2 regions of the Variovorax sp. GW821-FHT09D04 genome follow, and region 1 is predicted to be linked to the other one. Evidence: predicted binding sites of a transcription regulator. Region 1 holds the regulator's gene; the other holds the start of a gene.
What was found. The regulator sigma-54, encoded in region 1, starts transcription at its own class of promoters, with help from an activator protein. The targets are predictions, from matches to a motif close to TGGCANGNAANCTGCTTT.
Positions count from the first base shown of each region.

Region 1 (4,020 bases):
ATCTCGGGGCTGCGGATGAACAGGCCGATTTCGGTGTTGTGGATTTCGGAGCGCGGATCGAAATTCATCGAACCGACGAAGAGGATGCGCTGGTCGATCACCGCCGACTTGGCGTGCAGTCGCCCCACGGACGTGCCGAACAAGCCGAGGCGCACGCTGCGCCGCGTGCGCGCGGAACTCAGCTCGTGCAGCTCGGCGCCCAGCGCCAGCATGTCGGCGCGGTAGCGGCGGTAGGCGGTGTGGACCAGCGGCTCGTCGGTGGCGGCGAGCGAGTTGGTGACCACGCTGATCTTCACGTTGCGCCCGCGGATCTCGCGCATCACCTCCAGCCCCGACGCGCCCGGGATCAGGTAGGGCGAGACCAGCGTCACCTCGCTGCGCGCGCGGCGCATCTGCTCGACCACGTTGTAGCGCACGCTGTCCACGTCGAGCAGCGGCACGCCGCCGTACGACGCGGTCTTGCCGATCACGCGGTCGGGCGAATCGGCATACGCCTCGGCGGTGCTCCAGATCAGGCCCAGCTTGCCGGCGTCGAGGTCGTCGGCCACCGGGCTGTAGCCGAGCAGGTCGTTGGGCGCAGGTTTGGGCGGCGGCGGCGTGGTGTCGGGGCCGGTGGCGGCGTCGAAGCGGCGCTGCAGCTCTTCGCGCGGCAGGTCGGTGTGCACGACCGCGCCGATCGGGCGCACATGCGGGCTGTTCCAGTACTGGTCGAACAGCACGCCCAGTCGCGGGATCAGCGCGCCCGTGACGAAGGTGTCGAGGTCGATGAAGTTCGGGCCGGTGGTGCGGCGGAAGTACTGGTTGCCGATGTTGCGCCCGCCCGCCACCGCCATCGCACCGTCGGCGATGAAGAGCTTGTTGTGCATGCGCCGATTGACGCGGCTGAAGTCGAACAGCGACGCGGTGAAGCGCTTGAGCAGGCTGCCGCGCCCGGCCGGGAACGGGTTGAACAGGCGCAGCTCCACGTTCGGCGTGGCGGCCAGGCCGAGCAGCAGCTCGTCTTCGCCGGACGTGTACAGGTCGTCCATCAAGAGACGCACGCGCACGCCGCGCTGGGCCGCATCGCGCAGGGTGCGCAGCAGGTAGCGACCGGTCTCGTCGTTCTCGATCTGGTAGTACTGCACGTCGAGCGTGCGCTGGGCGCGGCGCGCCAGCTGCAGCCGCGTGTCGAAGGCGAAGTCGCCGCCGGGCATCAGGCGAAAGCCGCTGAGGTCGGGGTCGGGCTGCGAGGCCAGCGCGATCTTGCCGAGCGCGGTGTCGGCCGAGACGGCGATGGCCTTGGTGGGCGGGCGCGGTGCCTCGTCGGGCAAGGTGGCACAGCCGGCGAACAGCGATGCAGCCACGAGGGCGAAGACCCAATGCCCCCAGCGCGACAGCAGGCGACGGGTCATCGTGGGCTTTCTACAGAGCCTTGCGCAGGTTGGCCGGTGCGATGCGCAAGGCTTCGCGGTACTTGGCGACGGTGCGGCGCGCGCACTCGATGCCCTGCTCTTTCAGCATCTCGGAAATCTGGCTGTCGGACAGCGGCTTCTTGATGCTCTCGGAACTCACGAACTGCTTGATCAGCGCGCGCACTGCCGTGCTCGACGCGTTGCCGCCGGTCTCGGTGCCCAGCGCCGAGCCGAAGAAGTACTTGAGCTCGACCGTGCCGAAGGGCGTTGCCATGTACTTGGCGGTGGTCACGCGCGAGATGGTCGACTCGTGCAGGCCCAGTTCGTCGGCGATCTCGCGCAGCACCAGCGGGCGCATGGCCAGCTCGCCGTGCACGAAGTAGCTCTTCTGCCGCTCGACGATGGCGTTGCTCACGCGCAGGATGGTGTCGAAGCGCTGCTGGATGTTCTTGATGAACCAGCGCGCCTCCTGCAGCCGCTGCGACAGCGCCTGGCTGCCCTCGCCCTTGTGCGACTTGAGCGCACCGGCGTAGATGTCGTGCACGCGCAGGCGCGGCATGACTTCGGGGTTGAGCATGACGCGGAACTTCACGTTCGTGCCGCGCCCGGTCTTGGTGACGATCACGTCGGGGATGACGATGTTGCGTTCGACGTCGACGAAGCGGCGCCCCGGCTTGGGTTCGAGCCGCGCAATGATCTGCAGCGCCGAGCGCACCAGCTCTTCGTTGGTGCGCGTGAGCGTGGCCAGGCGCTTGAAGTCGCGCCGCGCGAGCAGCTCCATCGGCTGCTTGCAGATCGCGATGGCGGTCTTGCGGATGAGCGCTTCGGCCTCGGTCTCGTCTTCGCTGGCGAGCGCCTTCAGCTGGATGCTCAGGCATTCGCCGAGGTCGCGCGCACCGACGCCGACCGGCTCCAGGCTCTGCAGCAGGCCCAGCGCCACCTGGAAGTGGTGCACGAGGTCGTCGAACTGGTCGTTGTCGTCGCCCGCCAGGCCCGAGGCCAGCGCGGGCAGCGAGTCTTCGAGGTAGCCGTCGTCGTTGAGCGACTCGATCAAAAAGCGCAGCGCGGCGCAGTCGTTTTCATTGAGCCGCAGGCTCAGCGCCTGGCGGTGCAGGAACGACTGCAGCGACTCCTGGCTGCGCGCGAGTTCGGTGGCGTCGGCACGCTCGTCGTCGCCCAGGTTGTTCTGGCGCGCGGGCGCGTCGCTGCCCCACTCGCTGTCGTCGGGCGCCATGTCGACGGTGCCGTCGCCTTCCCAGTCGGGCTCGCGCTCGGCGATCTCGGCGGCGGGGCCGTCGGTGTCGGGGGTCGAGGTGGTGGTGTCGCTGGAGGTGGAGGACGTGCTGGCGGCGGACGGCGTGAACTCGGCCTCACCCTCGCCCGCGTCGTCGCGCGGCACCGGCGCGTCGGCCGTGTCCAGCCCGAACTCCTCGCGCGCCGCTTCTTCCGCGGTGCGCTCGAGGAACGGGTTCTCGTCCAGCATCTGCTCCACCTCCTGGCTCAGTTCGAGCGTGGAGAGCTGGAGCAGGCGAATGGACTGCTGCAGCTGTGGCGTCAAGGCCAGATGCTGCGAGACGCGAAGGGACAGCCCTTGCTTCATGAGGAAATGGCTCCCCCCCAGGCTGCGCGCTTCGCGCTACGCCAACCCCCTACCGGGGGCGGGCCGGCCGCTTCGGGCGGCCGTGCGCGGCGGCCCCCGCGAGGAAGCTCCGCGCGGACGGCGGCCACGATGATCCTTGACCCTCGCCGCACGGTCACATCCGGAAGTGCTCGCCCAGGTACACCCTGCGTACCTCGGCGTTGTCGACGATCTCCGAGGGTGTGCCTTGTGCCAGCACGTGCCCGTCGCTGATGATGAACGCGTGATCGCAGATGCCCAGCGTCTCACGCACGTTGTGGTCGGTGATGAGCACGCCGATGCCGCGCTCTTTCAGGAAACTGATGATCCGCTGGATCTCGATCACGGCGATCGGGTCGATGCCGGCGAAGGGCTCGTCCAGCAGGATGAAGCGCGGCTGCGTGGCCAGCGCGCGCGCGATCTCGACGCGGCGGCGCTCGCCGCCCGACAGCGCGAGCGCGGGCGAATCGCGCAGGTGGTCTACGCGCAGGTCGGCCAGCAGGTCGGCCAGGCGCTCTTCGGTGTGCTGCTTGGTCAGCGGCATCATGCGGCCGTTGGCGTCGGGTTCGCGCTGCAGCTCGAGCACGGCGCGCACGTTTTCCTCGACCGTGAGCTTGCGGAAGATCGAGGCCTCCTGCGGCAGGTAGCTCAGGCCCATGCGCGCGCGGCGGTGGATGGGCATGTGGGCGATGGGCTCGCCGTCGATGGTGATCTCGCCGGCGTCGGCGCGCACCAGCCCGACGATCATGTAGAACGAGGTGGTCTTGCCCGCGCCGTTGGGGCCGAGCAGTCCGACGACCTCGCCCTTTTGCACATCGAGCGAGACGTCTTTCACGACCGTGCGGCTGCCGTAGCTCTTCTTGAGGCCGCGCGCCACGAGGCGGCTGCCCGGAATGCCGTCGGCGGCCTGGGTTCCTGCGGTTTCGATCACTTGCGCCCTTCCCCTTCGGTGCCGCCCAGCGTGGTGCTCGGGCGCAGCCCGGCGCCGGGCGCGGGGGTGGGCGCCGGAGC
Region 1 covers NZ_JBWKPA010000014.1:67,336-71,355, forward strand. The annotation lists gene AC07O4_RS29040 (phospholipase D family protein) at 1-1,391, opposite strand, end outside; gene rpoN (RNA polymerase factor sigma-54) at 1,402-2,991, opposite strand; gene lptB (LPS export ABC transporter ATP-binding protein) at 3,146-3,940, opposite strand; gene lptA (lipopolysaccharide transport periplasmic protein LptA) at 3,937-4,020, opposite strand, start outside.

Region 2 (4,020 bases), on a different contig from region 1:
CGCGGTCGAGGTACTTCTGGTAGTTGCGGCCTTCGCTGCCCTGCTTCTCGGGCTCGCCGTTGTTGTATTCCTTCTTGAGCTCGGTCTGGCGGGCCTCGGCCTTGCGCAGCTCGGCCTCGAGCACCGAACGCGCCTCGCCGTCGCGGGCGCGCTGGTCGACGCCTTCGACGCGCGGGCTGCCCGCCGGGGCGCGCGCGGCCGAACCGCCCGAGCCCGACGACGACGCACTGCCACCACCGCCGCCCGAGGGCTTCGTGCCCTGCACGACGGTGACGTTGCCGCCTTCCATGATCTTGCAGCCCTTTTGCTGGGCCACGGTCGCGTTGTTGGTGTACTCGTTGCCGCAGCGCCAGACGCGCTCTTGCGCGAGCGCCGCCGTGGCGGTGGCGAACGAGGCGGCGGCCAGGAAAATCAGGGAAGCAGTCTTCATTTGGATCCGGAGAGGGCGCGACAAACGCGCATTTTGATGCAATTCGGGCCCGCTCACGACAGGGTGTTCCGCACCAAGGAAAAAGGACGGCCGGGGCCGTCCTTTTGTCTTACTTGCCCGCCGGGGCGGGCTCGTTGTGGCGCTTTTTACAGCGAGTAGTACATGTCGAACTCGACGGGGTGCGTCGCCATGCGGAAGCGCGTGACTTCCTGCATCTTGAGGTCGATGTACGCGTCGATGTACGAGTCGGTGAACACGCCGCCCTTGGTCAGGAACGCACGGTCCTTGTCCAGGTGCTCCAGGGCCTGGTCCAGGCTGTGGCAGACGGTCGGGATCAGCGCGTCTTCTTCCGGCGGCAGGTGGTACAGGTCCTTGCTGGCGGCTTCGCCCGGATGGATCTTGTTTTCCACGCCGTCCAGGCCGGCCATCAGCAGCGCGGCAAAGCCCAGGTACGGGTTCATCAGCGGATCGGGGAAGCGCGCTTCGACGCGGCGGCCCTTCGGGTTGGCCACGAACGGGATGCGGATCGAGGCCGAGCGGTTCTTGGCCGAGTAGGCCAGCTTCACCGGGGCTTCGAAGCCAGGGACCAGGCGCTTGTAGCTGTTGGTGCCGGGGTTCGTGATGGCATTCAGGGCACGGGCGTGCTTGATGATGCCGCCGATGTAGTGCAGCGCGAAGTCCGAGAGGCCCGCGTAGCCGTCGCCGGCGAACAGGTTCTTGCCGTCCTTCCAGACCGACTGGTGCACGTGCATGCCGGAGCCGTTGTCGCCGACGATGGGCTTGGGCATGAAGGTGGCGGTCTTGCCGTAGGCGTGGGCCACGTTGTGGATCACGTACTTCTGCAGCTGGACCCAGTCGGCGCGCTGCACCAGCGTGCTGAAGCGGGTGCCGATTTCGAGCTGGCCGGCGTTGGCCACTTCGTGGTGATGCACTTCGACCGGGATGCCCAGCGATTCGAGCACAAGGCTCATTTCCGAGCGCATGTCCTGGAAGCTGTCGACCGGGGGCACCGGGAAGTAGCCGCCCTTGACTGCGGGACGGTGGCCGCTGTTGCCGTGCTCGAACTCCTTGTCGGTGTTCCACGAGGCTTCTTCGGACTCGATCTTCACGAAGCAGCCCGACATGTCGTTCTTCCAGCGCACGCCGTCAAACACGAAGAATTCGGGTTCCGGTCCGAAGTAGGCGGTGTCGCCCAGGCCGGAAGCCTTCATGTACGCCTCGGCGCGCTTGGCGAGCGAACGCGGGTCGCGCTCGTAGGCCTTGCCGTCTGCCGGGTCGATCACGTCGCAGGTCAGGATCAGCGTCGTTTCTTCGAAGAAGGGGTCGATGTTGGCGGTGTTCGGGTCGGGCATGAGCTGCATGTCCGAGGCTTCGATGCCCTTCCAACCGGCGATGGACGAACCGTCGAACGCGTGGCCCGAGGTGAATTTGTCTTCATCGAAGTGCGACACGGGCACGGTCACGTGCTGCTCTTTGCCGCGGGTGTCGGTGAAGCGCAAGTCGACGAACTTGACCTCGTTTTCCTTGACGAGCTTGAGTACATCGGCGACGGTCTTTGCCATCAGTTTCTCCTGAGTTGGATGGTGGTTAGGAATACAGGGACGGGAGGATGCAGTTTCTGTGCCATTGTCACCCCGCCGGATGAGGCCCGGGTGACGGCCCAGGGGCTGCCGGAAAAGGAAAAAATCACCAAATTGGTGCAATGCAGATTAACGCACCAATTCGAGGCCTAGCTTCGCATCAAAGGTGTGCAGACCTTCGATCAGCTGGCCATAGGCGGCATCGAGCTTCGCAGGGTCGCCCTTGACGCCCAGCTCGATGTGGCGCCCGTACTGCGGGTGATCCACGCTGGGGAGGCTGAACACCTTGATGCCGGCATGGGCCTGCTCGATGGCCTGCATCAGCGGCGTGAGGGTGGCTTCCATCGCACCGAAAACGATCACGGACTTCTCGGCGATGGCGTTGCGGGTGAACAGATCGGCATAGCGGCTGTCGAGCACCGACTCGATCATCGGCCAGGCCATGACCGGAAAGCCCGGCACGAAATGCACGTGCTCGACGCTGAAGCCCGGGATCTTGTTGTACGGGTTGCGGATGATCGACGCGCCCTGCGGAAACACGCCCATGTTCAGGCGGTGGATGTTGTCGGGCCGGTCGGGTTCGTAGGGCACGCCCTGCTCCAGGGCCGTGTCCTGCATGCGCTCGCGGATCAGCGCCTCGGCCTCGGGGTGCAGCGCCAGCGGCACGCGCAGGGCCTGGGCGGCGCACTGACGGGTGTGGTCGTCGGGCGTGGCGCCGATGCCGCCGGTCGAGAACACGATGTCGCCCGAGGCGAAGGCGCGCATCAGGGCCGCGGTGATCCGCGTGGGCTCGTCGCCCACGTACTCGGCCCAGCCCAGCTGCAGGCCGCGCGCGGCCAGCAGCTCGATGACCTTGGCCATGTGCTTGTCGGCCCGCTTGCCGGAAAGGATCTCGTCGCCGACGACGATGAGACCGAATGCGCGTGTCATGGAGAACTCCATTGAGAAAGAGCGGCCTTGTTGGCCTCGGTGGCTTCGGCCGCCTCGAGCGCCTGCTGCTGCGCGTCGCCGCTGCCGGCCGCGGGCTGCTGCGCCGCGCGCTGGGCGCGCAGCTGGGTCAGGGCGTCCAGGCAGTAGTGCGCGAACCAGAGCGCGGAGAAAGCGAAGACCAGCGTGTAGATCCAGATGGCGATCGGCACCAGCACGAAGAAGGCGGCGGCGAACAGCAGGCCCGAGGCCCAGACGATGCTCGGCGCGGCGCCCAGGTAACCGCACAGCACGCCGATGCACAGCAGCGGCAACCGGTGGGCGCGCAGCAGCGCGACGCGCTCTTCGGGGCTGGCGTGCTCGGCCAGCGCGTCGAAGCTCATCACCCGGTAGGTCAGCCAGCCCCAGATCAGCGGCGGCAGGATCAACACCAGCGGCGGAATGAGCCACAGCGGCATCGACACCACCAGCGCGATCAGCGCCAGCACCGTGGCGCCGAGCGAGCGCAGCACGCTGCCGAAGAAGGAGGCGCCCTTCTTCTGTTCGAGCGTGGGAAAGCGCCGTTCGGCCACGAGCTTGGTGAGCGCCGGCGCCATGAAGCCGGCCACGATGAGCAGCGACAGCACCACGATCAGCGGCGTGACGCCGAACACCACCACCAGCGGCGCCAGCGCGGCCGTGACGTCGCTGGAGAACAGGCGCCCGATCCAGGCCCAGAAGCTGGACAGCAGCGGCCAGGCGTCGAGGGCCTCGCGCGTCCAGGCGACGGCCGCGTCCCAGTAGAAGTAACCGAGCCCCGCGGCCAGCAGCACCATGAGCGCCAATGGCAGGAGCGACAGCACGATCACGCGCGGGAGCATGCAATAGGCCACCGCGCGCCAGAAGGAGTCGAGGAGCAGGCGCATGAGGTTCGAGGATAGCGCAAGGCCCCGGCCCGCCCGCCGCCGGGCCTGCGGGCGGATCAGGCGCGGCCGAACAGCCGCTTCAGCCCCAGCCACTGCTGCGACCAGAAGCCCTGGCCGTAGTCGCGCGGGCGGCCGTCGGCGCCGGGCTCGACCTGGTCGCGGATGCCGGTCGGGTCGT
Region 2 covers NZ_JBWKPA010000006.1:64,211-68,230, forward strand. The annotation lists gene AC07O4_RS19205 (hypothetical protein) at 1-430, opposite strand, end outside; gene glnA (type I glutamate--ammonia ligase) at 577-1,992, opposite strand; gene AC07O4_RS19215 (competence/damage-inducible protein A) at 2,140-2,940, opposite strand; gene AC07O4_RS19220 (EI24 domain-containing protein) at 2,937-3,842, opposite strand; gene AC07O4_RS19225 (sterol desaturase family protein) at 3,899-4,020, opposite strand, start outside.
Region 2: glnA (type I glutamate--ammonia ligase) is a predicted target of sigma-54. The motif match lies at 2,039-2,056, and genes of this name have one in related genera.